DNA from 2 places in the Thalassospira sp. ABD4_177 genome. Region 2 is predicted to be linked to the other one. Evidence: predicted binding sites of a transcription regulator. Region 2 holds the regulator's gene; the other holds the start of a gene.
The links. The regulator PhoB, encoded in region 2, activates phosphate uptake and scavenging genes when phosphate is short. The targets are predictions, from matches to a motif close to TNTCATAAAACTGTCA.
Positions count from the first base shown of each region.

Region 1: the regulator PhoB is predicted to act here: its motif matches at 3,007-3,022, upstream of ACXAF0_RS15630 (alkaline phosphatase).

Region 1 covers NZ_JBSWWO010000002.1:601,826-618,066, reverse strand. Annotated here, with positions in the region: gene ACXAF0_RS15650 (GntR family transcriptional regulator) at 1-645, opposite strand, end outside; gene ACXAF0_RS15645 (carbon-nitrogen hydrolase family protein) at 883-1,707, shown strand; gene ACXAF0_RS15640 (VOC family protein) at 1,727-2,110, opposite strand; gene ACXAF0_RS15635 (YHS domain-containing (seleno)protein) at 2,335-2,877, shown strand; gene ACXAF0_RS15630 (alkaline phosphatase) at 3,154-4,638, shown strand; gene ACXAF0_RS15625 (hypothetical protein) at 4,754-5,176, shown strand; gene ACXAF0_RS15620 (ABC transporter ATP-binding protein) at 5,176-5,856, shown strand; gene ACXAF0_RS15615 (FtsX-like permease family protein) at 5,853-7,163, shown strand; gene ACXAF0_RS15610 (copper chaperone PCu(A)C) at 7,203-7,715, shown strand; gene ACXAF0_RS15605 (class I SAM-dependent methyltransferase) at 7,712-8,239, opposite strand; gene ACXAF0_RS15600 (DUF1178 family protein) at 8,365-8,799, shown strand; gene ubiG (bifunctional 2-polyprenyl-6-hydroxyphenol methylase/3-demethylubiquinol 3-O-methyltransferase UbiG) at 8,816-9,574, opposite strand; gene ACXAF0_RS15590 (aspartate kinase) at 9,956-11,176, shown strand; gene ACXAF0_RS15585 (NAD(P)H-dependent flavin oxidoreductase) at 11,593-12,621, shown strand; gene ptsP (phosphoenolpyruvate--protein phosphotransferase) at 12,627-14,909, shown strand; gene ACXAF0_RS15575 (helix-turn-helix domain-containing protein) at 15,078-16,241, shown strand, end outside.
Region 2 covers NZ_JBSWWO010000003.1:34,041-50,281, forward strand. Annotated here, with positions in the region: gene glcF (glycolate oxidase subunit GlcF) at 1-1,226, shown strand, start outside; gene ACXAF0_RS16135 (hypothetical protein) at 1,333-1,632, opposite strand; gene ACXAF0_RS16140 (PstS family phosphate ABC transporter substrate-binding protein) at 2,307-3,341, shown strand; gene pstC (phosphate ABC transporter permease subunit PstC) at 3,477-4,856, shown strand; gene pstA (phosphate ABC transporter permease PstA) at 4,849-6,198, shown strand; gene pstB (phosphate ABC transporter ATP-binding protein PstB) at 6,200-7,003, shown strand; gene phoU (phosphate signaling complex protein PhoU) at 7,025-7,747, shown strand; gene phoB (phosphate regulon transcriptional regulator PhoB) at 7,765-8,463, shown strand; gene ACXAF0_RS16170 (cation:proton antiporter domain-containing protein) at 8,543-10,291, opposite strand; gene ACXAF0_RS16175 (calcium/sodium antiporter) at 10,564-11,526, shown strand; gene ACXAF0_RS16180 (SDR family oxidoreductase) at 11,860-12,630, shown strand; gene folB (dihydroneopterin aldolase) at 12,730-13,155, shown strand; gene uvrC (excinuclease ABC subunit UvrC) at 13,633-15,570, shown strand; gene pgsA (CDP-diacylglycerol--glycerol-3-phosphate 3-phosphatidyltransferase) at 15,736-16,241, shown strand, end outside.

The DNA.
Region 1 (16,241 bases), on a different contig from region 2:
CATGCAGGAAATCAGACGATCACGTGCATTGCGCCCATGATCACGCGCCAGTTTCTCGGCAAGAGGACCATCGCCGACACAGATTGCATCGGCGATGGCCTGATGTTCGGTCCAGATCGGATCACGGGGGTAACCGATCTGGAGATAGGCATGCATCACGCGTCTGATCTGAAGCCAGACTGCGGCGGATGCTTCGGGCAATAGGGGATTGCCCGACAAACGGTAGATCGTTTGATGAAATGCGACGTCGGCTGCAACAAGTTCTGCGGTGTCGCCGCTGCCCAGAGCGTGGTGTCCCTGTTGGATGGCAGCCCGCAAAGCCGATTCCCGATCCGATGCCATGGATTCTGCTGCAAGACGGGCCGCAAGCCCGTCAAACGCTTCTCGCAGGTCATAAACGTGACGCACCAGATCGCCGTCCACAGGTGCAACGCGATATCCGCGCCGACCCATCGGTTCGACCAGTCCGTCACGACGCAGCAACCCCAGAGCTTGCAACACGGGTTGCCGCGAGACATTGAGTTCCTCGGCAAGGGCTCCCTGACGCAACGGCGTTCCGGGAGGGAGAGCACCAGAACACAAGGCATCAACCAGGCGGTCATGCACTTCGTCAGTCAGACTTTTTCGGCCGGAAAGAGGTTCCATCTTCGATCCTCGTTAGGTGTACGGAATACTGTATACACTAATTTCAGGTTTGGAAAGAGTTGAATCAGGACGGGAAACGCACGCATCGTGATCTTTGGGTTTTGATGGGGGCAGGGGAATGCAACCAAGGTCGTGCATCCCTTGATAAATCGCGACCGGCTATCCCAATTGTCTATTGCCGGGGCGGGATGTCGTGCCCATCATGACAATGGATAACGATAAAAAGGAGACTGCGTCATGACCCGTTTCATTGCGGCCTGCGTTCAGGTCAATTCACGCGATGTGATGTCTGATAACCTTGCGCGAGCGGCAACCTATGCCCGCGATGCACGTGCAGCCGGGGCCAGACTGATCGCCTTTCCCGAAAACGTGTCGATGATGTCGTTTGGCGGATCAAATGTCCGTGCCGCAGCCTTTCCCGAGGATGAGCATCCCGGTCTGGTTTTCTTCTGCGATCTGGCAGAGGAGCTGAAAGCCACTCTGATTGTCGGATCGTTGCATGTCAAAGTGCCGGGTGAGGACCGGGTGGCGAACCGCTGTTTCGTGATTGGTCCGGATGGCAAGGTCATCACATCCTATGACAAGATCCATATGTTTGATGTCGATCTTGCCAATGGGGAAAGCTACCGCGAAAGCAAGACCTTCCGACCCGGCGATAGCGCCCGCCTGGCCGAGACCGAATTTGGCAAGATCGGGATTTCGATTTGCTATGACGTGCGTTTCCCGCATCTGTTTCGCGATTACGCCAAGGCCGGTGCGCAGATACTCAGCATCCCGGCGGCCTTTACCCGCACAACCGGGCAGGCGCATTGGCACACGCTTTTGAAGGCGCGCGCGATTGAAAATGGTTGCTTTGTGATTGCCGCCGCCCAGTGCGGCGATCATCCCGGCGATCGCCAGACGTTTGGCCATTCGCTCATCATTGATCCGTGGGGGCAGGTTTTGGCCGATGGTGGCACCGATCCGGGTTTTGTTACCGCCGAGATTGATCTCGCGCGTGTTGAGGAAATCCGCCGGATGGTGCCATCGCTTGGCAATGATCGGGAATACAAGCCCTGTTGATGAGGATGGATCGAAGTGGTCAGGCGTAACTGACCACTTCGAATTCGATGTCATTTTCATCACGGAAATAGAACCGGCGGCCGGGCTCGTAATCGGCATGGTTAAAGGTCTCGATGCCGTCCGCCTTGATGCGTTCTTCGGTCGCGTCCAAATCCTCAACGACAATGCCGAGATGGTTCAGCCCGCCAATCGTGGCATAGGAATTTTCCTGCCCGTTTTTGGGCGTGCCAAGGGCATAAATCGCGACATAGCTGTCATCATTGCCAACATGATAGGTCAGCCCGTCATGAATGGCCGGGCCCTGCCAGCGGATATGCCAGCCAAACCATTTGCACAGGTTGGCGGCGGTTTTGACCGGATCGGCGACGGTGAAATTCACATGTTCGAGAAATGCAGCACTCATGGCGTTTCCTTGTTCTTGTGGAATTGTCTCTAGTTTCCCTTCGTCGTAATTCCTCAACAATGGTTAAGGTCAAGGGCCAATTCCCTTTGCTTCATATAGGAAGCATGATGGTGTTTGTCGCATCCTCACGCGTGCTCACGAAACAGTGTCGCAACGTCATTTCGCTTTTTGAGCTTGTCCGGGCACAGTTGGGGCATCAGGGATTTTCAACCGGAGAACCAAGGATGATGTTCAAGCAGTTTTTAATCGGATCAGCGGTTTTGTTCGGCCTTTCGGGTGCTGCGATTGCTGGCGAGCAATATGTTGATGAAACCGGCTATGCCATCAGCGGATATGATGCGGTCGCCTATTTCAGTCTGGCGCAAAAGGATGTCGGCATGACCCAACCCCACGCCGTTCCGGGCCGCGCAGATATCACAGCAGACTATAACGGTGCGACCTGGGCGTTCGCGTCCGAGGAAAATCGCGACATGTTTCTGGCCGACCCGGCCAAATATGCCCCGGCTTATGACGGGCACTGCGCATACGGCATCGCCAAGGGCGGCAAGGTACCTGCCAATCCGAACCTGTGGCGAATTGTCGATGGGCAGCTTTATCTGAACATCACGCCAGCCGTGGTCGTTTTCTGGAATGAAGATATCGACGGATTTATCGATACGGCCGAAGGCAACTGGACGGGACTCGAAGCCAAGTCGGCATCGGATAAAAGCTGGATGGCGATTAACGATAATGACGGCACCTATGACATGGCAGCCCCGATCAAATAAGACATTCTGCGCCCCAACCAAGCACCCCGGTCAGGTTAACCTGCCGGGGTGTTTGCATGTCAGGGGGGCTTGCTTTGACGATCAGGTTTTCCCAGCGTCACAGCCACTTATGTTCATTTGAACATCAACTGTCATCAAACCGTCTTTGGACTTTTCCACCTGCGCGAGAAAACTATTCCCCGCTGTCATTACCTGCTTTCCGTAGGGGGGAATGCAGTTGGGCTGCAGGGGCAAATGGGCTTGTCGCTGCATATGCATTGAAATGGAGAAGTTCTCATGAAGCCGTCAATTCTCGCGCTGGCTGCAACCATGGTTGCAACGGCTGCGACTGCGCAGGAAATTCCGCAGGCAAATAACGAGTGGTTCACCGCTGCTCAGGATCGTATCCAGCAGGAAATCGCCAAACAGCCGATTACTAACCGCGCCAAAAACGTGATCATCCTGATCGCCGATGGTAACGGTGTTGGCACCAACTATGCGACCCGCCTTTTCGCAGGCCAGCAGGCAGGTGGTTATGGTGACGAGTTCGTTGGACCGCACGAAACATTCCCGTATCTGGCACTGGTGAAAACATACAACACCAACGCGCAGACCCCGGACAGTGCCGGTACCGGTACCGCCATGATGTCTGGTGTTAAAACCAAGGCGGGTGTTCTTGGTGTGAATGCCAATGTTGTCCGTGGCGATTGCTCGACCGTTGCCGGTAACGAGCTGGCCTCGATTTCAGATATCCTGGCTGCCAAGGGCAAGTCGGTTGGTATCATTTCGACTGCACGTATCACCCACGCCACCCCGGCATCGGCATACTCCAACTCGGCCGACCGTAACTGGGAAGGCAGCGTTCCGGAAGGCTGCACCCAGCAGACCGACATCGCCCAGCAGCTGGTTGCCAAAATGAAAGACGGCACCGTTGATCTGGCAATGGGTGGCGGTCGTCGTTTCTTCGTTTCTGAAGAAGCACAGACCGACGAGGGTGGCAAAGGTCGCCGCAAAGATGGTAAGGACCTGATTGCCGAGCTGAAAGACGCCGGTGTTCAGTATGCCTGGAACGATGAAACCGCAGGCAAGCTGGAACTGTCGGGCAAGCCGATCATTGGTCTGTTTGAAGACAGCCACATGAAATACGAAGCCGACCGTGCGGATGAGCCGTCGCTGGCACAGATGACCGAAATGGCCATCAAGTCGCTGTCAAACAATCAGAACGGTTTCTTCCTGCAGATCGAAGCGGGCCGTGTCGACCACGCAAACCATGCCGGTAACCTTGCACGTACCGTTCGTGACGGCGTTGCCTTCCAGGAAGCCATCGCGATTGCCGATGAACTGACCAACGATGAAGACACCCTGATCGTTGTCACCGCCGACCACGAACATGCGATTGCCTTTAACGGCTATTGCGGCCGTGGTTCCGATATCCTTGGCCTTTGCATGGATATCAGCAACGACAAAACCGAAAACACCGGCGAGCCGCTTCTGGCCGATGATGGCAAGCCTTACACCGTTGCAGGTTACCTGAACGGTGCCGGTTCGGTTCTGACCAAACAGGCAGATGGCAACTATTACGGTGGTCGTCCGGAAGTAACCCAGGAACAGGCTGTTGATCTGGAATACCTCCAGCAGGCGCTGATCCCGAAATCGTCTGAAACCCATTCGGGTGAAGACGTTGCTGTTTATGCAAAAGGCCCGTGGGCGCATCTTCTGGAAGGGACGATCGAACAGAACGTTATCTTCCATGTGATGCACCATGCCGCGACCGCCAACTAAGTTGGCACCTGTCGCAAGGGTTTAAGGAAAGGGCCATTCTTGGCCCTTTCCGCCATTTACCCGGATTGAAGTAAGACCGGTCTGCCGTGGCCGGAGATACCAACAGGACATGATCATGCAAAGACGTCAGTTCATCGCCCTTGGGGCTGCTTTTATGGCAACACCGACCCTGCTTCGGGCCGAGGATGCACTTCGGATGCGTGATTTTTACGAAAAAGACCAAAGCTTCACCCCGCTTGCCGAAGAACTGCAAGGCGAACGCATCACGGTAAACGGCTTTATGGCCCCGCCGCTTAAGGCTGACAGTACCTTTTTCGTCCTGACCAAACGTCCGATGGCTGTTTGCCCGTTCTGCGAGACCGAGGCGGAATGGCCCGATGACATCATGGCGGTTTATACCCAGCGCGTCTTTCGCGTCGTACCGTTTAACCGGCGCATTTCGGTTTCCGGGGTTTTGTCGCTTGGCGGATACAAGGATCCGGAGACCGGGTTTGTCAGCCGGGTGCGCCTTGAAAAATCAACCTTCGAGCTGGTTTGATGGCTGGCTTACCGCTTCGGATCGAAGGGCTGACCGTATCGGGTGAGGGCGGTCGCACCCTTCTTGAAATTCCAACATTGTCGATTGAACCCGGAACCGCGGTGGCTGTTCGCGGGCCGTCAGGTGCGGGCAAGTCGACATTCCTGTATGCCATATCGGGCATCCTGCCGATTACGACGGGTCAGGTTGTTTGGGGGGATCAGGTTCTTTCGGACATGAACGACCCTGCACGCGCAGCCTTTCGCCGTGATCAGGTGGGGTTTGTTTTTCAGGACCACTTGTTGTTCGAAGAACTAAGCGCCTTTGGCAATGCCAGTATCGCTGCCCTTTATGCGCCCAAACAGCGTCGGGCAGACATTCGCAATACCGGAACAGCACAGCTTGAAAAGCTTGGGCTGTCTGCCGGTGAACATCGCATTTCGGGGACCTATTCCGGTGGGGAGCGCCAACGGATAGCGGTTGCCCGTGCCCTTGCGGCAGACCCGGCGATTGTTCTGGCCGATGAGCCGACCGCAAGCCTGGATCGGGAGCATGCGGATCGGCTGGCCGATGATCTGATGCGTCTTGCGCGCGATCATGGCCATACCCTGATCGCGGTGACACATGACCCGGCGATGCATGCGCAAGCCGATCGGGTGATTGATATCGTGGATGGCAGAATACAGGACAGCGCAGCATGATGGCATTCTGGTACGACCTGCCGGTCGCTGTGCAGGACGGATTGATTGGCTTGGTACTGTTGTTGCCGGCAATTGCTTTGGGCGCGGTTGTTCTGCGGGGCTTTGAAATCCGACCGCTTTTGATTGCGCTTGTGCGTCAGCAGGTTTGGCTAAGCATCGTTTTTGTCGCCTTGATTGCGGTATCAGTCGGGATCGGCGTCGGTCTGATCGCACAAGAACGCGGGCTTCGTCAGGGCACGGCACGCGCAGCCGACAAGTTTGATTTGATCGTTGCCGCACCGGGCAGTGAAATCACCGCCATGCTGGCCGCGGTCTATTTGCAGGCATCCGACATGCCGCTGATTGACGGGGAAACCTATCACGCAATTGAAAGCCATCCCCGTGCCCAGCTGGTGGCGCCGATCGCCTTTGGTGATAGCTGGAAAGACGCGCCTGTTGTCGGTACCACGCCGCAATTTGTTAAGCACCTGAGCGAAAACCTGTCTGTCGGCCGGATGTTTGCCAACGAGGATGAGGCGATTGTGGGGGCGCGCGTGTCTTTGTCGGTTGGTGATCAGTTTTCGCCGGCCCACGGGGTCGGGGACGCGGCCGAAGATGATGCACATCGCGGCGCCAATTACACCATCACCGGCAAGATGCCGTTGACCGGAACACCTTGGGATCGGGCCATTCTGGTGCCGGTTGAAGCCGTTTGGGGTGTGCATGGTCTTGCGGTTGGCCATGATCCGCAATGGGATGGCGTTGTTGGCCCGCCGTTTGATCCGGCTTATTTCCCGGGAACGCCAGCCGTTCTGGTGCGCGCCGATTCACTGGGATCGACCTATGGATTGCAGGCCACCTTTAACAACGACGAAACGATGGCCTTTTTCCCGGGCGCCATTTTGGCCCGGCTACATGCATTGATGGGCGATGTGCGTCAGTTGATGTCGGTTCTCGCCGTCATCACGCAGGTTCTTGTCACAGCCAGTGTTCTGGCCGGTTTGATGATGCTGACCCGATTGCTGTCACGTCGTCTTGCCCTGCTGCGTGCCCTTGGGGCGCCGGGCAGGTTCGTCTTTGCGCTGACCTGGAGTTACGCGGTTTTCCTGATTGTGATTGGTGCGGCATCGGGGCTTGGCCTTGGCGTGTTGGCAAGTTGGGGGATTTCCCAGGCGATCACAGCGCGCACCGATATTCTGGTGCAGGCGACACTTGATTGGCCAGAAATTCATATCGTCGCCGGGTTTATCAGTCTGACCTCGGTTCTGGCCCTTCTGCCAGCCCTTTTGACCATGAAACGTTCCGTGATTGCGGGCCTGCGCGGGTGATGTTGCGGCACGCTTTAATTTGATAATGGAGAAATCGAAATGAAAACGGCCCTGCTGATTGCTGCTGCGATGTTGGTAACGACGCCTGCATTTGCCGATGATCACAAACATGATGACCATGAGCATGAACATGAGCACGAAGAGCATCATGTTTCTGAAAGCAGCTCACTTCGTTTTATCCATGCCTGGAGCCGTGAAACATCTGGTCATGATGCGCTTGTCTTTATGGAAATCAAGAACACCAGTGACAAGGACGTGGTGATCACGGGGGCCGAAGCCGATATCGCCAATGATGTTTCAGTGGTCGGTTTTCAGATGCAGTCTGGTGATGGCGTCTATGTCCCGATTGGGGACCTGATCGTGCCCGCCGGTGCCGAGATGGATTTGGCCCCGGAAGCACTGGCCTTCAAACTTACTGGCCTAAAGCAATCGCTGGAGCATGGTGGGCATTTCGATATGCATGTCCTAAGCGACGGTGAGGAAATCGAAATCGAGGTTGAGATTGAAGAAGCAGACGCCCATCAGCACAGTCATGCTGGCCATCAACATTAAGCTTCCGGTTTGCGGACAACGATAGACTGTCGACACGCCTTTGGATCGCCAGTGGCGGGGGCATGCACCACGCCTTCCTGACTGGCGATCACCTTCCAATCGCCAAATTGCGCCTTCAACTCGCCGGGGCGCAGCAGAAAGTCCGGCGATCTTGGGCGCCCATAAACCTCGTTCCCGACCATGAAGGTTTCATAGATCAGGGTGCCGTCTGGGCGGACGGCATCACGCAGGCGGGCAAATAACGGCCGGTGCAGGTAATTGGCGACAACGATCAGATCAAACTGCTGGTCGCCCAAGGGCCAGTGACCCGTTTCAAGGTCAGCTTTCAACCAGTTGATTTCCGGGTTGGCGTTGGTATCTGTTTGGGAAAGGTTGCGATCAGGTGCGGTGACCTGCCATCCCTGATCCGCCAACCAGAAACTGTGCCGTCCCTTGCCGCATGCCAGATCAAGCGCCTGATTGCGTGATGGGGTTGAGGCGGGGCAATGCTGTGTGATCCAGTTTGATGGCAATTGGGATGACATTTTTGTAAATCTTGTTTATTCAGTGTGACGCCCGTGGACTGGCGATTTGTGCCAAGGCGGGCCATATCATGTCTATATGATATGCTTATCGTTTTGCGGCAGGTTCGGCTTATACAAGTACCATCATGATTCTATTCCAGCTTAAATGCGAACATGATCACGAATTTGAAGGTTGGTTCAAGGACGGCGCGACCTATGAGGCGCAGGCCGAAAGCGGTGATTTGTCCTGCCCGGTATGTGGCACATCGAATGTTGGCAAGGCCTTGATGGCGCCGCGTCTGCGCACGTCACGCCAAAAAGAAGTCGCAGCCGAAAAGCAGCAACAAAAAGCCATTGCCGAAGCCACCCAGGCCGCGATAGCCGAAATCCGCAAACAGGTCGAAAGCAATTACGAAAATGTCGGCAACAAGTTCGCCGAAGAAGCCCGCAAAATCCATTACGGTGAAACCGAAAAACGTGGCATCTATGGTCAGGCCTCGATCGAGGAAACCACCGAACTGGTCGATGAAGGCATCGATGTCATGGCGCTGCCCTGGGATGACGAGACCAAAAAGAACTGATCAGGCGTTTTCCTGCTCAGTCGGGCTTTTGGGCGATCACCATATAATTCACATCAAGATCACGCGGGGCTTGCGACCAGGTATCGTTGATCGGGTTGTATGCCACACCCGTGATATCGCAAAGATCAAGACCCGCACCACGCAGATATCCCGACATTTCCGACGGCTTCACAAACTTGCGCCAGTCGTGGGTCCCGGCCGGCAGCCAGCGCAGAATGTATTCCGCACCGATCTTGGCCAGTGCCAGTGACTTGATTGTGCGGTTCAGTGTGGCGACAAACATCAGACCACCCGGCTTAAGAACCGATGCGCAGGCCTGCATGAAGAATTGCGGATCATCGACATGCTCAATCACTTCCATGTTCAGGACGATGTCGAACTGTTTGCCTTCATCGGCCAGCATTTCCGGCGTGCAGCAGCGATAGTCGATTTCAAGACCGGATTGCGCAACATGAATTTTGGCGACTTCGATATTGCTTTCCGATGCATCGATCGAGGTCATTCGGGCGCCCATGCGGGCAAGCGGTTCTGACAGAAGGCCCGCACCACAGCCGATATCGATGATTTCGATGCCTTTGAGCGGTTCGATGGTTTCCGGGTCGCGGCCCAGATGGGCGCAGATATTGTCACGCAGGATTTGCAGGCGCACCGGATTGAACTTGTGCAGCGGCTTCATCACGCCGTTCGGATCCCACCACTTTTCGGACATCGCAGAAAAACGTGCGATTTCATCGGCATTGGCAGTGCGGCTGGTTTGTGCGGATGCGTCCGACATGGTGTGGCTCCGAAGGCGTAAAACACTTTAGCTGTATGATGCTCTGTTTACGCGCGCGCGCCCGGCAAGGCAATACCGAGCTGTCAAATCGCACCCCGGAAAGATCGTTCCGCGCTCAGGGATATTGGGTAGTTTTCGCAGGATATGCGATGCGATTTGCTGTGTTTGGGTGATTTGGGACATTTTCGGGCCAAAAAAATCGCGTTTGCGCAATTTATCGGCATCCTTGACGCTTGTTTCATGTGAATTATGGCAGTATTGATAACGCCGCTTGGATCAGGGAAAGCGCTGCGAGTGCGGCATGCTATCCTGGACTAAGACCGGATCACATGCCGTCACGTTCGGACAGCCGATGGACGGCGAGCATAGCGGGGATACTTCATGGCCCGTATTGTCATGAAATTTGGCGGCACGTCGGTCGCCGATGTTGATAAAATCAAGAATGTCGCGCGCCGGGTGAAATCCGAAGTCGATGCCGGCAATCAGGTTGCTGTTGTTGTCTCGGCCATGTCGGGCAAGACCAACGAACTGGTTGGCTGGGCGCAGGAAGTTTCGCCGATGTATGATGCACGTGAATATGACGTGATCGTATCGTCGGGCGAGCAGGTGACTGTCGGACTTCTGGCGATGGCGCTGCAAAGCATGGATGTGCCTGCGCGCTCCTGGCTTGGCTGGCAGATCCCGATCAAGACCGATGGCGCCCACGCCAAGGCCCGCATTCAGGAAATCGATACCACCGAGCTTGATAAGCGCATGGATGGCGGCGAAGTCGTTTGTGTCGCCGGTTTCCAGGGGATCGCACCTGATAACCGGATTACTACGCTTGGTCGTGGTGGATCGGATACGTCGGCGGTGGCGCTTGCAGCGGCCCTCGATGCGGATCGTTGTGACATCTATACCGATGTCGATGGTGTTTACACCACCGATCCGCGCATCGTGCCCAAGGCGCGCAAGATCGAAAAAATTACCTACGAAGAAATGCTGGAACTGGCTTCGCTTGGAGCAAAGGTTCTGCAAACCCGTTCTGTCGAGATGGCGATGAACCATCGCGTTCGGGTGCAGGTCCGCTCCACCTTTAGCGAAGCAGAAGGAACACTTGTTGTAGACGAGGACGAAATCGTGGAACAGGAAGTCGTCAGCGGAATTGCCTATAGCCGTGATGAAGCCAAGATCACCTTGGTTAAAGTCGCAGACAAACCGGGTATTGCCGCTTCAATCTTCAGCCCGTTGGCTGATGCGAATATCAATGTCGACATGATCGTGCAGAACGTCTCTGAAGACGGCAAAAGCACGGACATGACCTTTACCGTTCCGCGTGGTGAATTCCAGCGTGCGCTTCAGGTGATCGAAAAGAACAAAGAGCAGATCGCCTATCAGGAGCTGCTCAGCACGTCTGATGTCACCAAGGTGTCGATCATCGGTGTGGGCATGCGTTCCCACGTGGGCGTTGCCCGCAAGATGTTTGAAACCCTTGCGGAGAAAGGTATCAATATTCAGGTCATCTCGACCTCGGAAATCAAGGTCAGCGTGCTGATCGCCGAGGAATATACCGAACTTGCCGTCCGTGCCCTGCACACGGCATACGGTCTGGATGCTGAATAAGGTCAACAGGTTGGCTAATCCTATACGATTAAGTCACTGTTAAATTACCTGTAATACTACATAGTAGAGCATGTTACCTTAAATGTGCTTCACTTTGTTTTTTTTTGGCGTATCGTCTGGCAAGGCACAGTACGCAGAGCGATGCGGCGCATCGTTCAAGTGGTGTAACGTAGCCGGACGTCGCCAAAATCAAACCCTTCGGGCCGGGACATTCTTCCGCCCCGCAGCGTCAAGGTTTTCGAGCGTAGTCCCGCTACGCTCTTCATACCTTTCCTTGCAGGACGGAAGAATGCCTCCGGCAAAGTGGAACAGATTTAAGGTAACATGCTCTGGCTGGAACGATGTGTTTCGGCCTTTGTAATGAAATGGCAGGGAACCACCGGTTCCCTGCGTTTCTGCTTTGGGGTACAGAGAATATGAGCGATCCGAAAATTGACGCCGCACGGGCGCGCCTGGAAAAATTGTGGGCGTCCGGCAAGGAATTCCTTGGTGCCGATTACGCCATCATGGCCGGCGCAATGTCCTGGGTTTCAGAGCGTCACCTTGTTGCAGCCGTGTCCAATGCGGGTGGTTTTGGTGTGATTGCCTGCGGGTCGATGCCCCCGGATCTGCTGTCGGCGGAAATCGCTGCCACCAAGGAAATGACCAGCAAGCCGTTTGGCGTCAACCTGATCACCATGCACCCGCAGCTTGATGAGCTGATCGAGGTGTGCCGTGAGCAGGGTGTTGGCCATGTGGTGCTTGCCGGTGGTTTGCCGTCTTCGACCTCGATCAAGAAGGCCAAGGAATTTGCCAAGGTGATCTGCTTTGCCCCGGCACTGGTTCTGGCCAAGAAACTGGTTCGGTCGGGTGCGGATGCACTGGTGATCGAAGGCAGCGAAGCCGGTGGTCATATCGGCCCGGTGTCGCTGACGGTCCTGGCGCAGGAAATCCTGCCGAATGTTTCCGATATCCCTGTCTTCTGTGCCGGTGGTATTGGCCGCGGCGAAGCGATTACCGGTTTGCTTGAACAGGGTGCATCTGGCGTTCAGATAGGCACGCGCCTTGTATGTGCCGAGGAATGCATTGCCCATCCCGATTTCAAAAAGGCCTTTATACGTGCAAGTGCCCGCGATGCGGTCACCACTGTTCAGCTTGATGATCGCTTCCCGGTGATCCCGGTGCGGGCATTGGCCAACAAGGGCACGGATGAATTTCGCGATACCCAGCGTGCCGTGATCGAAAAGTTCCGCGCAGGCGAACTTGATCAGGGTGCAGCACAGCTTGAAATTGAACATTTCTGGGCGGGTGCATTGCGCCGTGCCGTGATCGATGGCGACGTCGAAAGTGGATCGGTTATGGCCGGGCAGTCGGTTGGTATGGTAAAGAAAGAACAACCGGTTTCCGAAATCCTCGAAGAGTTGGTCGAACAGGCCGTTCAATCCCTGGTTAAGAGAGACAGCTAAGTCACATGAGCATTCCGTCCGCCGCAGTCTCTGGCCCGCGACGCCTTTTAAAGCGTGTGCGTGACGTCATGGCTGGTCCGGGGACTGCCGAAGAACGCCTCGGACAGATCGTGACCATCATTGCCGCCGACATGGTGGCAGAGGTGTGCTCGGTCTATGTCATGCGTGCGGGCGAAGTGCTTGAGCTGTTTGCGACCTGTGGCCTGTCCAAGGAAGCAGTTCACTTGACCCGCCTGCGGGTGGGCGAGGGGATTGTCGGTTTTGTCGCCGCACATGCGCGGCCACTCAACCTCAAGGACGCGCAAAGCCATCCGAACTTTGCCTATCGTCCGGAAACCGGCGAAGAAGTCTATCATTCCATGATCGGTGTGCCGATCCTGCGCGGTGGTCGCATCATCGGTGTGCTGGCAGTGCAGAACCGGACCGAGCGCCTGTATTCCGAGGACGAGCAGGAAGCGCTTGAAAACGTTGCCATGGTGCTGGCCGAAATGGTCGCCGCCGGCGAGCTGGTCAGCCGTGAAGAACTGATCCCGGCCGATGGTATTGCTCTGTTGCCTCTGCGTTTGGGTGGGGCGCGTCTGGCACCGGGGATTGGCAAGGGCCTAGCCGTATTGCATGAGCCGCGCATTGTCATTGACCGCATGGTGTCTGACGACCCGGAAGAAGAGCTGTCGCGCCTGCGTGAAGCCATGCATGGCCTGCAAAATCACCTAGATAAGATGCTTGAGGCCGTTGCTGGCATCGATGGCATGGATGAGGGCGATGATCCAGGCGATATTCTGGAAGCCTATCGGATGATTGCCCAGGATACCGGCTGGCTGAACCGGATTACCGAAGCGGTTCATACCGGCCTTACGGCCGAGGCCGCCGTTCAGAAAGTTCATGACGATACCCGTGCGCGCATGGCGCAGGTCACCGACCCTTATCTGCGCGAACGACTGCATGATCTTGAAGATCTGGCCAACCGTTTGCTGCAGCATCTTTCGGGGCAGTATCAGTCGCCAGCCTTTGGCGATTTGCCAGACGACATCATTCTGGTGGCGCGTAATATCGGCCCGGCAGAACTTCTTGATTACGACCACACCCGCTTGCGTGGGCTAGCGCTAGAAGAAGGCTCGCACACTTCGCACGTGGCGATTGTAGCGCGCGCGCTTGATATTCCGGTGCTGGGCGGGGTCAAGGGGGTCCTTGACAAGGTTGAGGCGGGCGATCCGCTGATCGTGGATTCAGACAACAGCCAACTGTTTGTGCGTCCCAGCGAGGATGTCCGGTCCGTTATTGATGGCGCACTGCGTGCCCGGGCGGAGCGAAAAGCCCTTTATGCCCAGATGCGCGACATGCCAGCGCGCACGACGGATGGGGCGGATATCTCGCTTAATGTGAATGCCGGTCTTTTGATTGATGTGCCGCATGTGATTGAAAGCGGTGCCGATGGGATTGGCCTGTACCGGACGGAAATTCCGTTCATGGTGCGCTCTGCCATGCCCGATATCACCGACCAGACCCAGCTCTATGACCGTATTTTCGAGCAAGCGGACGGTCGCCCTGTGGTGTTCAGGACGCTTGATGTCGGCGGTGACAAACTGCTGCCCTATTGGGAAGATATGACAGAAGAGAACCCGGCGATGGGCTGGCGATCCATCCGGATCACGCTGGATCGGCCGGCGGTGCTGGTCCATCAGCTGCGCGCGCTGATCCGTGCCGGACATGATCGTGATTTGTACATCATGTTCCCAATGATTGCCGAAGTTGCAGAGTTTGATATGGCCAAGGCGGTTCTTGATGAACAGCTAAAGCGTGAAGCCGCACGCGGTTTTGTCCCGCGCAAGGTCGAAGTCGGTGCGATGCTTGAAGTGCCGGCCCTGATTTGGCAGGCTCCGGCCCTGATGGAGCGGGTTGATTTCCTGTCGGTCGGCACCAACGATCTGTTGCAGTTCATGTTTGCCGCTGACCGCGGAAATCCGCGCATTGAAGGGCGATATGATACCTTGTCACCAAGTGTATTTGCGTTTATGCGTCAATTGGTGACATTGTGTGATCAGCGCAATGTGCGCCTGACCATTTGTGGTGAAATGGCGGGGCGGCCGCTCGAAGCGATGGCCCTTATCGGTTTGGGAATCAAGCGTTTGTCGATGGCGCCAGCCTCTGTCGGTCCTGTAAAGGAAATGGTCAGAAGTATGTGCAAGTCTGAAGTCGAACGATATATTCTGACGATAATGGATAATCCAACCAGATCATTGCGGTCGCGTCTTAAGGCTTTCGCAATAGATCACGGTGTAAAACTTTAAAAACAATCGCTTTTGGTGGGGATATCTGCTAGGTTTATTGCTAGATCGTAACGTGGGGGTGCGGAGTTGGCGATCAAAAAGCGAAAGGAAGATCATTTGGATGACGAGACCCGTGGACGCCTTCGTTTCAGGCCTTTGTCCGGGGATCAGGCATCAAATGATGTTGTGATGGACGAACAGAATAGCCAGGTCGGTGGTTACACCGAAGTCGGGAGCCTGCTTAAGGCCACCCGCAATGGTTTGGGGCAATCAGTCGATGACGTTTGCCGCATGCTTCGTATTCGCAAAATTTACATCGAAGCCATCGAAAGCAGTGACTATTCGGTTCTGCCGAACGGTCCTTATGGGCTTGGCTTCGTAAAGGCGTATGCTGAACATCTCGGACTGGATGGCGCGGAAATCGCGCGCCGCTTCCGTGAAGAAAGCAACGCGCCTGCAGTGCGCAGTGAACTGTCCTTCCCGAAACCGGTTCAGGAAAGCCGTGTGCCGGGTGGGGCCGTTCTTTTGATTGCGGTCATGCTTGGATTGGGTGCCTATGGCGGCTGGTACTATCTTTCCAGCCAGGGCAAAACCATTGCTGATCTGGTCGATCCGCTGCCAGAACGTCTGGCAAGCTATTCGACCCCGGCAACCGAAGAACCCGAACCTCGCACGCTTGAAAACGCAGCCGACGCGCAAGCCGCCGAGGCCGAGATGGAAACACCCGTATCGGTCATTGCCGAGCAGGAGCAACCCGTTGCCAGCGCGCCGGAAAGTGCGGTTGAGCCGGAAGCCCCGGTTGAAGAAGTAACGGTTTCCGAGGCCCCGGCCGAAGAAACGGCACCCGAGGCTGTAACCGAAGTTGCCGAAGCACCGGCAGAGCCGGCCGAGGCACCTGTTGTTGCCGAAGAAGTTGCAGAAGCCGCCCCTGAAGCGGCACCGGTTGCTGAAGATGTGGCAACGGTGAGCGAAGAAACGGTCGCTGAAGAAGCGCCGGTCGTCGCCGAAGTTACAGAGGCACCTGTGGAAGATGAAGTTGCCGAAGCCCCGGCTGCACCCGCAGCCGAAGTCGCATCGGTTCCGGCCGCCCCGGAAGTCGATGATGCGGGTGGGGCGCGTGTCTTTGGCGCGCTCAATTTTGATAGCCGGGTGACCATCTCTGCTGTTGAAACCAGCTGGGTGCGTATCCGAGAAGAAGACGGAAATGTTCTTCTGACCCGGATGCTGACGGCGGGTGATACCTACAAAGTTCCGAATCGTGACGGCTTGAAACTTGAAGTCGGCAATGCAGGCGCACTGACCTACAGCATCGATGGCGCAGACGCGCAGCCGGTCGGTGAATATGGCGCGGTG
Region 2 (16,241 bases):
CCTGCCCGACCTTTGTGGCACTGGGTGACGAACTCGACAGCCCGCGTGGGCGCATCTATCTGATCAAGGACATGCTGGAAAATGACAAACCGGCAACCGAAAAGGTGGTCAAACACCTTGATCGCTGCTTGTCCTGTCTGTCCTGCACCAGCACCTGTCCGTCCGGTGTTGATTACATGCACCTGATCGACAATGCGCGCGCCCATATCGAAGAAAACTATGAACGCCCGCTGGGCGATCGTTTGCTGCGCAAGCTGCTGTCGATTGTCGTGCCCAATCCGACCCTGTTTCGCATGTCGCTGATCGGCGCGAAGTTTGCAGCCCCGTTCGCGCGTTTGATGCCCGGCCGGCTCAAGGGCATGGTCAAGATGGGCGCGCGTCAGATGCATCCGCCAAGTTGGGTCGACAAACCCCAGGTGATCCCGGCCATTGGCGAACGCAAAGGCCGCGTTGCCATCCTGATTGGCTGTGCCCAGCAGGTGCTGGAAACCGAAATCAACGAATCGACAGTTCGTCTACTCACCCGCCTCGGGATTGAGGTGGTGGTTGCCAAGGGCGCTGGTTGTTGCGGATCGCTTGTCCATCACATGGGCAAGGAAGAGCAATCGCATGCCCAGGCCAAGGGCAACATTGATGCCTGGACCGCCGAACTTGCGGGTGACGGGCTTGATGCCATCGTCATCACCGCATCGGGCTGTGGCACGACGATCAAGGATTACGGCCATATGCTGCGCCATGACCCGGCCTATGCCGACAAGGCCGCAACCGTCTCCGGGCTTGCCAAGGATATCACCGAATATCTCGCTGGCCTTGATATTGACGGCGCTGTCTTTGCCGGGGCGACGCATGGGAATCCACGAGTGGCCTATCATTCCGCCTGTTCGATGCAGCATGGTCAGAAGATCACCCGACCGCCGCGCGATCTTCTCAAGCAGGCTGGCTTTGAGGTCGCTGAAATCGCCGAAGGCCATCTGTGCTGTGGTTCGGCCGGGGTCTATAACTTGCTCCAGCCGGAAATCGCCGGCCAGCTTCAGGAACGCAAACGCGGTAATATCCGGGCGACCGAGCCCGATCTGGTGGCGACGGGCAATATCGGCTGCATGGTGCAGATCGAAACCGATGAGCTCAAGGTGCTCCATACCGTTCAGCTGCTTGATTGGGCGGCGGGCGGTCCGGTGCCCGAAAAACTGCGCGACCGCATGAAGGCGACCGAATTGGCGGGCTAGGCCACCGTCGCTTCAAACAGCTAAAACAAAAAGGACGGCAGGGGATAACCTCTGCCGTCCTTTTGATTCCTGACCATCCTTTTCGGATGGTGCGCCAGATGGCGGCTTATTCTTCGTTGCCAAGCAGGCTTTTCACAATGCCCTCAGCGGCCGAGCTTTCGCTGCTGTCTTCAGCATAGGCCGCGGTCTTGTCGCGAATCCACTGAACGGCTGCGGCCTCATCGATATCAACTTTCTGCGCGACCTGGGTCAGAACCGCTTCGATGGCGAGAACGTGGGATGCCACATTGTTCACCGCGACATGAAGATCATCAATATGGCGCGATGCGGCTTCGGACATGTCGCCCAGTTCGCCAGACAGCTTTTGGATCAGTTCCTGAATCTCGTCGAGTGAGGCGTTGCTCATATCTTGCTCCTGTTTTGCCTGCGCGAGAATTTGGCGCGGCGTTTTTTGGTCCCTCTGGGGTCTAAACTCATTCACATAATCGTCCCGGTCTCCCGGATTTGTGCGGATATGCGGAGCGAAACCACAGGAAGATTTATATCTTTCAAGGTTTTGCGACAAAGTAGCCCGTGCAAATCCGGGTGATCCGAAGGACAACTGATATGAGAGAAAGCCTCTGCGTCAAATCCCTTGACCGGGGATCACCCCGCTCTGCGGGCTTTTCCTAGCTTTTTCTCTCATATCAGTTGCCGGGCCGGTCATGTGAATGAGTTTGGACCCCAAGCAACAGTTGCGTGGAATGGCGCTTATGTAAAGTACTTGCTGGGAAATATCGCCAATTCACGGCATTCAGCAGGCCCAAAATGGCCCGATCGGGCAATTGTTACAGTTTTTGTGACAGTCCGACGTAACAGTGGGCCGAATTTGCGTGTTGGAATGAAAATTCAGTGTTTTCAGGTGCGCATGAAAAACGGCTAAGTCATTGATTTTACATAGACGAAACAGCGGTTTTTACTGCTCTGATACGTTGTCACATAACGTTAACAAAAGCGACACAATACCGTAAGCACCCAGCGGTAGAGTCCGCCTCGCAGATCGTTGCACCGTTCCGAAGTGGAACAACCATTGGGGAATTTATGATGAAGAAGACTCTTGCTGTTGCGGCGCTTATGAGCGTTGCCGTTGCTGGCGCTGCCGAAGCACGCGACCAGATTCGTATCGTTGGTTCGTCCACCGTCTTCCCGTTTGCAACCGCAGTTGCAGAAGAATTCGGTAAAACCACCTCTTTCAAAACGCCGGTTATTGAATCGACCGGTTCTGGCGGTGGTCTGAAGCTGTTCTGCGCCGGTGTAGGCGAACAGCATCCGGACATCACCAACGCTTCGCGTCGCATCAAGAAGTCCGAAGTTGAAAAATGTGCTGCTAACGGCATTTCGGAAGTTACCGAAGTTAAAGTTGGTTACGACGGTATCGTTCTGTCGAACTCCAACGCTGCCCCGCAGCTCGACCTGACCAAAGAGCAGATCTTCCTTGCTCTCGCTAAAACCGTTCCGTCCAAAGACGGCCAGTCGCTGATCGACAACCCGTACAGCACCTGGGCAGAAATCGATCCGAGCCTGCCGGATGTTAAAATCGAAGTTCTCGGCCCGCCGCCGACCTCCGGTACCCGTGATGCCTTCACCGAGCTGGTACTCGAAGAAGCTTGCGAAAGCTTCCCGGTTATCGCTGCTCTTGAAGAAACCAACGAAGACCAGTTCGACGCAGTTTGCGCTGGCGTTCGTGAAGACGGTGGCTACGTTGAGGCTGGCGAGAACGACAACCTGATCGTTCAGAAACTCGAAGCCAACCACGATGCGCTTGGCATCTTCGGCTTCTCCTTCCTTGACCAGAATGGTGACAAGCTCCAGGGCTCCATGATTGCTGGTGTTGCTCCGACCTTCGAAGCAATCTCTGCTGGCGATTACCCGGTTTCCCGTTCGCTGTACTTCTACGTGAAGAACGCGCACGTTGGCACCATCCCGGGCATCAAAGAATACCTGGCTGAATTCACCGCCGAGAAAGCATTTGGTGACGAAGGTTACCTTGCTGACCGTGGCCTCATCCCGATGGATGCAGCTGAGCGTGAAGCAGTCCGCAATGCAGCGATGAACCTTTCGCCGCTGAGCATGTAACGCGATCTTTCAACCGGTGGCAGAGCGTTCTGCCACCGGTTTCTTTGTTTTCTGCCTTGGTTTATATATAGTTTCTGTCCTATTGGCCTCACGAACTGATTTCTGCAGGCTCATCTGGCGAACGGATCTAACATAATGTCCCTGTCTTTCCTGTTGCTCGCGATTGCCGCACTTTGTGCGCTGTCCTTTTATTTTGGGCGCCAGCGGGCTGTCGCCATCTCGGGCGGCCGACACAGCAATCTTCACTCGTTGCCGGCACATTACGGGGCGTACACAGCAGCATGGTGCGGACTTCCCGCGCTGTTTCTGCTTTTGATCTGGTACATGTTCCAGGGCTCGGTGATCGAAGCGCTGATCGTTTCCGACCTGCCTGCTGAAATTCTCAATGACTCCGGACGTCTGTCGCTCGCACTGAACAGTATTTCACTGATTGCTGCGGGCAATGGCCAGCATTTGTCTGTTTCGCCGGAAATCGTCGACGCCGGTCGTCGGCTTGGCAACCTGCAGACGATCGCCAATGCGGCACTTGTTGTTCTGGTCCTTTCGGCGGCGACCCTGGGTCTTGCGATGTCGTATCGCAAGATCGAAAAGGAAATGCGCGCGCGTAACAATATTGAACGCATCGCGCGCTGGATGATGATTGCCTGCTCGGCGATTGCCATCCTCTCAACGGTTGGTATCGTTTTCTCGCTTCTGTTCGAAGCGCTGCATTTCTTCACCAAGGTCAATCCGCTCGAATTTATCTTTGGTCTGGAATGGAGCCCGCAAACCGCGATCCGCGCCGACCAGGTTGCATCCGAAGGCGCCTTTGGGGCGATCCCGCTCTTTGTCGGTACTTTGCTGATCACCCTGATCGCGATGTGTGTTGCCGTGCCGATCGGCCTGTTCTCGGCGATCTATATGGGCGAATATGCCTCCCCGAAATTCCGTGCGGTGGCCAAACCTGCACTTGAAATTCTGGCCGGTGTGCCGACCGTTGTGTACGGCTTCTTCGCAGCCCTGACCGTTGCACCCTTCCTGCGCGACAATGGCGCGCTGCTTGGTCTTGATGTCAGCTCGGAAAGTGCGTTGGCAGCGGGCCTCGTCATGGGTGTCATGATCATTCCGTTCGTCTCCTCGCTGTCTGATGACGTGATGTCGCAGGTGCCGAAATCCTTGCGCGATGGCTCTTATGGGCTGGGCGCAACCAAATCCGAAACCATTCGTAACGTGATCTTCCCGGCGGCTTTGCCCGGGATTGTCGGCGCAGTTCTGCTCGCGGTGTCGCGTGCGATTGGTGAAACCATGATTGTTGTGATGGCGGCCGGTCTTGCGGCGAACATGACGGCAAACCCGCTTCAGGCTGTAACAACCGTAACCGTGCAGATCGTGACCCTTCTGGTCGGTGACCAGGAGTTTGACAGTGCCAAAACCCTCTCGGCCTTTGCGTTGGGGCTGGTTCTTTTCCTTGTCACCTTGGGCTTGAACGTATTTGCCCTTAAGGTTGTTCAGAAGTATCGCGAGAAATATGACTGATATGGCATCTCTTATGGAAGACAGAGCTGCGGCCAAGGTGATCTCTGACAATCTGCGCAAGCCGGTTGACTGGGACAGCCCGAAAATCGCCCGCAACATCAAAAAACGCTACGCTGCTGAACGCCGCTTTAAAATGTATGGCCTTGCTGCGATCGGTATCGCGCTTCTGGCCCTGTTCGTTCTGGCATTCTCGATCGGCTCGAAAGGCTACAGCGCCTTTTACCAGACCTATGTCCAGCTCGAAGTCACCTTCGACCCGGCCGTGATCGACCCGGACGGGACCGGCGATCCGGACGTGATCGGGCGGGCAAACTTTGACGGTCTGATCAAACAGTCCCTGCGCGAACGCTTCCCGGACGTGACGTCTCGCAGCGAGAAACGCAACCTGTATGGCATCGTTTCGGGTGGTGCCTCTTATGATCTGCGTGAACGGGTTCTCGAAAATCCGAGCCTGATCGGGCAGACGCGCACCATCTGGCTGATCTCGGGTGATGATTTCGATATGCTCAACAAGGGCTATATCGATCCGACCGTCGATGAAGGCGACCGTCGCCTCAACGATCAGGAAGTCGGCTGGTATAACGAACTGGTCGAAGCCGGTGCGGTGGAAAAACAGTTCCACACCCGCTTCTTCACCAGTGGTGACTCCCGCGAGCCGGAACTGGCTGGCATCTGGGGGGCGGCTGTTGGCTCGTTCTATACCCTGCTTGTCACCCTGGCATTGTCCTTCCCGATTGGGGTTCTTGCTGCGGTTTACCTGGAAGAGTTCGCACCGAAGAACCGCTTCACCCAGATTGTTGAAGTCAACATCAACAACCTGGCCGCTGTCCCGTCCATCGTCTTTGGTCTGCTCGGTCTTGAGGTGTACCTTAATGTCATGCATCTGCCGCGTTCGGCGCCGGTTGTTGGTGGTTTGACGCTGGCCCTGATGACGCTTCCGACGATCATTATTGCCTCGCGGGCTGCGATCAAGGCGGTGCCGCCGTCGATCCGCCAGGCCGCCCTTGGCTTGGGCGCATCCCCGGTTCAGACCGTGACCCATCATGTTTTGCCGCTGGCAATGCCGGGCATTCTGACCGGCACGATCATTGGCATGGCCCAGGCACTGGGTGAAACCGCACCGCTTCTGATGATCGGGATGGTCGCCTTTATTGTTGATATCCCGGGCGGGGCACTTGACCCGGCAACGGTTCTGCCGGTCCAGATCTATCTGTGGGCGGACAGCCCGGAACGTGCCTTTGTCGAGAAAACCTCGGCAGCGATTATGGTGTTGCTGGCATTCCTTGTCCTGATGAATGGACTGGCTGTGTATCTGCGCAAAAAATTTGAACGGAAGTGGTAAAATGGCTGCTGTATCCCAGAGCGCAATGACGGCAGAGCCGTCGGTCGAAAAACCGAAAATGACCGCGCGTAACCTTGATCTTTTCTATAGCGATAATCAGGCTCTCTATGAGGTCAACCTTGATATTGCCGAAAAGCAGGTTACCTCGCTGATTGGCCCGTCGGGCTGTGGTAAATCCACCTTCCTGCGCTGCCTGAACCGCATGAATGACACCATCGACGGTGTCACCATCAAAGGCGAAGTCACCCTTGATGGCCGCGACATTTATGACAAGCGCATCGACGTGGTTCAGCTGCGCGCGCGCATCGGCATGGTGTTCCAGAAACCGAACCCGTTCCCGAAATCGATCTATGACAACGTGGCCTATGGCCCGCGCATTCATGGTCTGGTCAATTCGCGTGACGAGCTTGACGAAATCGTCATGACCTCGCTTGAACGTGCCGGCCTTCTCAAGGAAGTCAAAGATCGCCTGCAGTCGCCGGCAACCGGTCTTTCCGGTGGTCAGCAGCAGCGCCTGTGCATCGCCCGTGCGGTTGCCGTCAGCCCGGAAGTCATCCTGATGGATGAGCCGTGCTCGGCGCTTGATCCGATCGCGACCGCCAAGGTCGAGGAACTGATTGACGAGCTGCGCTCGAACTACACGATCGTGATCGTGACCCACTCCATGCAGCAGGCTGCCCGTGTGTCACAGCGCACCGCGTTCTTCCACCTGGGCAAGCTGGTCGAAGTCGGCGAAACCGATCAAATCTTTACCAACCCGAAGGACGAACGCACCAAGGGTTACATTACCGGCCGCTTCGGTTAAGTGAGCCAGGAGTACGCATAAATGGCTGAAGATCATACCCATATCGTAAGTTCGTTCGACGAGGAACTGACCCGTCTGAACAACATCATCTCGCAAATGGGCGGGCTTGCCGAAAGCCAGCTTATTTCGTCGATCCGCTCGATCGTCAAACGCGATTCCGAGCTGGCCGAAAAAGTCATCCTGTCCGATCAGCGCATCGACGTTCTCGAACAGGAAGTCCAGGACTTTGCCGTTCGTCTGCTGGCGCTCCGTCAGCCGATGGCAGATGACCTGCGTCAGGTCGTGACCGCGCTCAAGCTGTCGAACGATCTCGAACGCATTGGTGATTTGGCCAAAAACATCGCCAAACGCGCCCAGGTCCTGAACCAGATCCCGCCGATCCGCCCGGTTCAGGCGATCCCGAACATGGCCAAGCTGGCCCAGGAAATCATCAAGGATGTCCTGGACGCCTATATCGAAGGCGATGCCGACAAGGCCCACCGTGTCTGGGAACGCGATCAGGAAGTGGACGATATGTACAATTCGCTGTTCCGCGAATTGCTGACCTACATGATGGAAGATCCGCGCAACATCACCGCGTCGACCCATCTGTTGTTCATTGCCAAGAACATCGAACGTATTGGCGACCACGCCACCAACATCGCCGAAACGATCTATTACCGGATCAAGGGCGAGGACCTGCCGGGTGTTGACCGGCCAAAAAACGACGCAGCGAACTTCGCTGTTGTCGAACCGAATGAGTGACACTGGAGCATAGGAAGATGGACCCAACGGTTCTTATCGTCGAGGACGAAGCTGCAATCGTAACCATGTTGCGCTACAACCTCGAACGCGAGGGGATGCAGGTCGTCGAAGCCGGAGACGGTGACGAAGCGTTGAAAATCATGGCAGAAACCCATGTCGATCTGGTTTTGCTCGACTGGATGTTGCCCGTCATGTCGGGGATCGAGGTCTGCCGCCAGATCCGCCGCAAGCCCGAAAGCCGGGATCTTCCGGTGATCATGGTCACCGCACGCGGCGAAGAAGGCGACCGTATTCGCGGCCTTGATACCGGCGCGGATGACTATGTCACCAAACCGTTTGCCATTGGCGAGCTGCTGGCCCGTATCCGGGCGCTTCTGCGTCGGTCCGGTCCGGCGCAACCACAGGGGCAGTTGATCTATTCCGACATCGAAATGGATCTCGCCGCTCACCGTGTCAGCCGCAATGGCAAGGCGATCCATCTTGGCCCGACGGAATTCCGTCTGCTGCGCTATTTCCTTGAACATCCGGGACGGGTTTTCTCGCGCGAACAGTTGCTGAATGCGGTCTGGGGCCCGAACATCTATGTCGAAACCCGCACTGTTGACGTTCATATCCGTCGCCTGCGCAAGGCACTCAATGACGTCAAAGGCACCCGCGATATCATCCGCACCGTCCGTGCGGCCGGTTATGCGCTGGATTCCGAAACCGCGGCCTAAGCCGTTTTGACACGCGATCCAATGAAAAACCCCCGTTGCGATGCGCAGCGGGGGTTTTTGTTTTAAATCCGGAATGGCTTTACGGGGTGTCCTCGGCCGGTTTGTCGGTTTCCTCGGAACTTCTCTGTTTTCGCTGTGTGCGCGGCGCCAGTTCGTTCATCAACAGCATATCGGCCCGGCGGAATTTGGCGATTTCGGCATCGATATCTTCCTGCGGCACCTCGCAGGCGGCCAGAACGTGATCCGATAACCGCAAGCCGGTTTCAAGTACCTCCGGGATGGCGGCATCCGCGCCATGGCGTGACAGCGGCCCGATATGGGTGATGTCCTGCGCACGGGCAAAAATCTTCAGATGCGGATAATGCTGGCGCAACAGCGCAACCGTCTTCTCCGTCGCATGCGGGTTCCCCATGGCAACAACCGCAATTTTTGCTTCGTCGGTATGTGCCGCCCGGAAGGTTTCCGGTCTTGACCCGTCGGCAAAGTAAACTGGTAGGCCTTCGGCCCGGCCACGCGAAACCTGCTGGGCGTCACTATCAAGCACCAGGAACGGGATGTTCCGGGTTTTAAGCAACCGCGCCAGAACCCGGCCAACGCGCCCGCTGCCGATCACCAGAACATGCTGCTGAATGCCCTCGGACTCTTCGGCGATCTTGCCAAGCTGGTCTTCTTCCTTGGGATGGAGCTTTTCCTCGATCTTGTGACCAAGGCTGATCAGGGTCGGGGTCAGGGCCATGGAAATCGCCACCACCGGGATCAGCATCGCCGCAATATCAAGCGGCACCGCCCCGTTCTGGGCCGCCAGGGCAAACATCACAAAGGCAAATTCACCACCCGCCGCGAGGCTCATCGCGACCCGGATCGCGAGACCGGTTTCAAACCGCATGGCACGCGCCAGTCCGAACAGAACCGCCGTCTTGATGGCGAGCAACAAGACAAGCCACATGACGATGGTGCCGAACTGGTTATAAACCACGTCGGCATTGACCGACATGCCCACCGACATGAAGAACAGCGACAGGAACACCCCACGGAACGGCGAGATATCGGCTTCGATCTGATGGCGGAATTCGGTTTCGGCCAGCATCACGCCTGCAATGAAGGCCCCCAGCGCCATCGAAAGACCGGAAACTTCGGTAAGGGTGCTGGCCGCCAGCACGACAAACAATGTGCCAATGGCAAACAGTTCCGGGTTTTTAAGCGACGCGATATAGCGAAACAGTCGCGGCAAGACATAACGCCCAACCAGCAACAGCAACGCAACCGACCCGAAACCAAGCAGTATGCTCATCCACGGGCTGGTTTCCGTTCCGGCATTGCCTGCCGCCTGCACCATGATCAGGAACGGGCCAACCGCCACGTCTTGTAGCAACAGGATGGCAAGGGCGGCACGGCCAAACCGGGTATTGAGCTGCCGGTCGTCAGAAAGCTGTTTTAGGATGATCGCAGTCGATGAAAGCGCAAGCGCACCGGCAATGACAAGCGCCGTGGGCAGCGCATACTCCATCGCCACCAGAAGCCCCAAAAGGGCTGCCATCGACACCACAATCTGCAAAACACCAAGCCCGGCAAAGCGTCCGCCAATAACCCGCAGGCGATCACGCGAAAGCTCCAACCCGATCATGAACAGCAGGAAGACAACGCCAAGTTCGGCAACAGTTGAAATGTCTTCGCGTTCGGAAATCAGGCCAAAGCCGAACGGTCCGATAAAGAAACCACCAATCAGAAATCCGATAATCGAATTCGCACGAAGCTTGTGCGCAATCGGAACCGCAATGATCGCGGCAGTCAGAATAAGGAACAGCTCGAACAGAACGCTGTGATGCATGGCGAAAATCGATCCGGCAGGCGGTTAAATATCTGAAAATAACGAGATTAACAGGATAACGAAAATAACCCTGCCAGTCGTGGGTAAATTTGACGCATGTGAAAAATTCACACCCCTGTCGCAGCATCCGGTTCTGGCGCGCCGTGATGTGCTTAAACGTTTGCGTGCGCACAATGTCACATCCTGATGACTTGCCATTCGGCTTGCCAAATGCCATCTTCCGCGGGCCTGACAAAAGGCCGGTTTAATCGCTTTTCAAACGAGCAGACATTTTGGAACAACTTATCCCCTATCTTCAGATCATCGCAGGTCTTGTTTTACTGACAGCAGGTGGTGAATTCATCGTAAGGGGGGCGGTTGGTCTCGCACTTTTGCTCGGCGTTTCCAAAGTCATTGTCGGTCTGACAATTGTCGCCGCCGGGACATCGGCGCCGGAATTTGTCGTTTCGCTGAATGCGTCCCTTAAGGGCACGGCCGATATCGCCATGGGCAACGTTGTTGGCTCCAACATTGCCAATATCCTGCTTATTCTCGGGGCGGTCGCATTGCTCAAACCTGTCGCGGCGTCGCGTGTGACGGTTGTGCGCGACGGGGGCACCATGTTGCTTGGCACTTTGCTGTTCATTGGTTTGTGCATGTTTGGTGTGATCGAACGCTGGGCTGGGGCGATCATGCTCTGTGTGTTGGCCGCGATCTGGTACTTCACCTACAAGCATGACAAAAATTCACCCAGCGAAGCCAGCCACCTGCATGAAGAAGAAGTCGATGAAATCGGTGAAAAGCCCAAAGGCTGGACCAAGCCGATCATTGCGACCGTGATCGGCATTGTCGGTCTGATGCTTGGTGCGGACTGGCTGGTTGAAGGCGGGGTAACGGTGGCCCGTCAATTTGGCGTCTCCGAGGCGGTCATTGGCCTCACCCTTGTGGCGTTCGGCACCTCCTTGCCCGAACTGGCTGCATCGGTGGTTGCTGCTTTCCGCGGGCATTCCGATGTTGCGCTGGGCAACGTATTTGGCTCAAACCTTTTGAACCTGCTGGTGATCATTGGTGGTGTTTCACTGATCGCGCCGATCCCGGTGCCAGAGCAGATCATGAATTCCGATATCTGGATCATGCTGGCTGTAACGGTGGGTTTGCTGGGCGTTGCCTATGCCCTGCGCAAGATTTCGCGCATCACCGGTGTGGCATTCGTGATTGCTTATCTGGTCTATGTCTTCCAACTTGTCGTAGCATAAAGCATATTGCGTCTAATCTGCCCCATTTTGCCGGAGAGAACCTTCTGTCCGGCGAGGAAAGGACCGCAGTACGTAGCGGGGCTACGTGCAAGGAGCTTGACGCTGCGGGGCGGAAGGTTCTCCCGGCCCGAAGGGTTTGTTTTTGGCGGCGTTTCGCGGCGTTACACCGTTTGACCGATGCACCGCATCGCTCTGCACGCTGTGCCTTGCCAAACGACACGCCAAAAACAAACACAATGGAGCAGATTAGACGCAATATGCTTTAATCAGTTCAATCAGGTTCCGGCGAAGCCGTTATAAGACCGGGACCACATGACAAGGATCGAGGCAGCGATGACAGCTCAGTCTCCAAAGTCGGTTTTGATTACTGGTGCTGCAAAACGCATCGGCCGGGCGGTCACCCTTGATCTTGCGCGTGATGGCTATGACATCGCCCTTCATTGCAATAATTCGCGCAGCGACGCCGAAGCCCTGGCAGGCGAGGTGCGCGATCTTGGCCGGCGCGCTTGTGTTGTTTCCGCCGATCTGACCAACGAAGAAGACGCCCATCGTCTGCTGGCCGATGCCAAAGACCAGCTTGGCCCGATCGGGGTTCTGATCAATAACGCCTCGACCTTTGAATATGATGATGTGAAGACTGCGACCCGCGAAAGCTGGGATCTGCATATGGAAACCAATCTGCGTGCGCCCTTTGTCCTGTCGCAAGAGTTCGCCAAACACCTGCCAGACGATTGCAAGGGGGCAATCATTAACCTGATTGATCAGCGCGTTTGGAATCTGACCCCGCATTTCATGACCTATACATTGTCAAAAGCCGGGCTTTGGACCCTGACCCAGACACTTTCCTTGGCATTGGCGCCAAAAATTCGGGTCAATGCCATCGGTCCGGGGCCGGCACTGCCTAGTAGCCGACAAACACAGGAAGATTTCGACGCGCAATGCGCGAAAACACCCCTGAAAATAGGGACAAACCCGCAAGAGATTTGCGACGCGGTTCGATTTTTCCTTGCCGCGCCGGCCATCACCGGGCAAATGTTAGCCCTTGACGGCGGGCAGCACCTTGATTGGGCGCCCAGTGGCGAAGACGATGCCCCCAACGAATGATGCCCGGTCGTGATGGGATAAATCACTGCCAAACATCGGGCCGGACGTGCGTGGTGATGCTGGAACCGCGCAAGAAAGCAGCACAAGGAAGACCGGAATATGACCGCAGGCCTTAAAAAGGATGCCAAAATTACGACACTGCCCTTTGCCGACTTGGCGGGCAGCCTGCGCCGTGTCTTTGTGCGTGACATGATCATTCACACCTCGATCGGGGTGTATGAACACGAAAAGGAAGCCCCGCAACGCGTTCGGATCAATCTTGATCTCGAAGTGCTCGAAGGCGACGGTGTTCAGAATGACGACATCACCACCGTGCTCAGCTACGAAGATCTGGTTGTCGGCACCCGTCGCATTTGCCAGGACGGTCACACCAATCTTGTGGAAACCCTTGGGGAAAAACTCGCCGATATGTGCCTTGCCGATCCGCGCGTTCGCAAGGTGATCGTCAGAGTTGAAAAGCTCGACGTTTTTGAAGACGTCACGGCAGTTGGTGTTGAAATCGAACGCCACAATAACGCGCGCTGATTACAGCAAACGATCCCGAAAAAATTTACTTTTCCGAGCCGGCAATCGAAGGGACTCTATGATTCCTCTAGGCCGAATCGCGATTGTGCTTATTCACAAGCATCTGGCGAATGTGAATCAAAGGAAAATATTCGATTTTTACGACTGTATTACCGAATGATTTCATGTTGACAGTATTTTTATTGAAGTAAATCAACAACTTAACTGTTTTGCTCAATAAATGGGCACTTCACAGAACGTTAAGACTCTCAAGGGGTGCAGGAAGTCACCCCCCTATTACCCACATAGTTATCCACAGACTTGGTGGACATCTTTTTTGGCATGGCGATTCCCCGAGATGCAGTTGCGATGTTAATCTTTTCCGCTATGTTCCAAAGCGTGTTTGCCAGTGACGATCGTCACAACTTTGGATGTATTTTAGAGTCCGTTGCTGCCCTGTTGAACAGCGCCATATTTACGTGATCGCGGAGTGCCTTGATGAAGCCACCAGTTTCCCCCGAAAACCCGACCGGGGATGATGCCCCGAAACGGGAAATCGGTTTGTCCCTTGATGGTGACAAAACCGAAGGCGGGGCGGCAAGGGGTGTCGAGGCGATCAAGCATGCGCTGAAAACCATGCCGGGGTCGCCTGGCGTCTATCGCATGATCGATGACAAGGATCGTGTGCTCTATGTCGGCAAGGCCAAGAACCTTAAAAAACGCGTGGTGTCCTATACCCGCATCATGCAGTTGCCGATCCGCATTGCCCGCATGGTGGCCCAGACGGTGCGGATGGAAATCATCACCACCCATACAGAGGCCGAAGCCCTTCTTCTTGAATCCAACCTGATCAAGAAGCTCAAACCGCGCTACAACATCCTGCTGCGTGATGATAAAAGCTTTCCCTATATCCTGATCACCGAGGATCACGACTATCCGCGCATCGTCAAACATCGTGGCGCACGCGCCAAGGATGGCAGTTGCTTTGGTCCCTTTGCCTCGGCCTGGGCGGTCAACAATACGATTAACCATCTACAACGTGCCTTTTTGCTGCGTTCGTGCACCGATGGTGTGTTTGCCAACCGTTCGCGCCCGTGCCTGCTGTATCAAATCAAACGCTGTGCTGCCCCCTGTGTCGATCGGATTTCCAAGTCCGAGTATGACGGGCTTGTTGATATTTGCCGGGACTTCCTGACCGGGCGCAGCCAGAAAATCCTCAAGCAGCTTGAAGCAGACATGATGGATGCGTCGGAAAAGATGGAGTTCGAACAGGCCGCGATGTATCGCGACCGTATCCGTGCGCTCAGCCAGATCCGCTCGCATCAGGACATCAACCTCGAAGGTGTCGAAGAGGCCGATGTGATTGCGCTCCATCAGGAAGGCGGCCAAAGCTGCGTGCAGGTGTTCTTCTTCCGCTCGGGCTCGAACTATGGCAACCGGTCCTACTTCCCGCGCCATGAACAGTCGGCCGAAATCCCGGAAATCCTCTCGGCCTTTGTCGGACAGTTCTATGCCGACAAACCTGCCCCCAAGCAGGTCTTTCTCTCGCACGAGATCGAAGGCCAGGAACTGGTCGAAACAGCACTTGGCGTAAATAACAATCGCAAGATCGAATTGCTTGTGCCCAAGCGCGGCGGCAAGCGCAAGCTGGTCGAACATGCCCTAACCAATGCCAAGGATGCCCTGGGGCGCCGACTGGCCGAAAGTGCTACCCAGCGCAAGCTGCTTGAAGATCTGGCCGACAAGCTTGATCTCGAAAGCACGCCCGAACGGATCGAGGTATACGATAACTCCCACACCCAAGGCACCAATATGGTCGGCGGCATGATTGTCGCTGGGGCTGAGGGCTTCATGAAAAACGCCTATCGCAAATTCAACATCAAGGGCGATATCGCACCGGGTGATGACTTTGCCATGATGCGCGAAGTCTTAACGCGTCGCTTTGCCCGCGCGCAAAAAGAAGACCCGGACCGTGAAAACGGCACCTGGCCGGATCTGTGCCTGATTGACGGGGGTCTGGGTCAGCTCGGTGTGGCGCGCGAAGTGCTCGAAGATCTCGGCATCGAAGACGTCATGCTGGTCGGTGTCGCCAAGGGGGTGGATCGAAATGCCGGCAAGGAAGTCCTGCACATTCCCGGCAAGGCGCCGGTGCGTCTCGATATGAAGGATCCGGTGCTTTACTTCATTCAGCGCCTGCGTGATGAAGCCCACCGTTGGGCAATTGGCACCCATCGCGCCAAACGCGCCAAGCAGATCGGCAAAAGCGTTCTGGATTCGGTACCCGGTGTCGGCGGTGCGCGCAAAAAGGCGCTTTTGCATCACTTCGGCTCGGCCCGCGGGGTGGCGGATGCCGGTCTGGCCGACCTTGAAGCCGTCGATGGCATCAGTGCTGCGCTCGCTCGAAAGATTTATGATCATTTCCACGAAGGAAAGTGATCACTTTCGCGCCTGAATGTTGCGATAGCGAACAATGGGAAAGCAGCCCTTGTGGTATATGCCTCAAGCCTTTAATAATTGCGCGGCTTTGGGCGGTGATGTGCCCGGGGCCGTGACGACAACCGTGACGCCATCGCAATAAAATCCGTCAAACAGGCCCCGTTTATGAAGAACCAGATTCCCAATCTGCTGACCATGTCGCGCATATTCGTAATTCCGGCGCTGATTGCGTCGTTTTACATCAATGGTCCGGTTGGCAACTGGATCGGCTTTGCCCTGTTTGCTTTTGCCGGGGTGACGGACTTCTTTGACGGCTATCTGGCGCGCAGCATGAATGTGGTCTCCCCGCTTGGTCGTTTTCTTGATCCGATTGCCGACAAGCTGCTGGTGGCGGCGGCCCTGATGATGATGGTGGCATTTGAACGCATTTCCGGTTTTGCGGTATTGCCCGCGGTGATCATCATGTGCCGCGAAATCATGGTTTCGGGCCTGCGCGAACATCTGGCCGAGATCAAGGTGCCGCTGCCGGTCACGGTGCTTGCCAAATGGAAAACCACGGCACAGATTCTGGCCATCGGCTTCCTTCTGGTTGGCGATGCGTCGCCCGAAATGATCCCCTCGATCCTGATTGGTGATATCCTGCTGTGGATTGCCGGGATCGTCACGGTTCA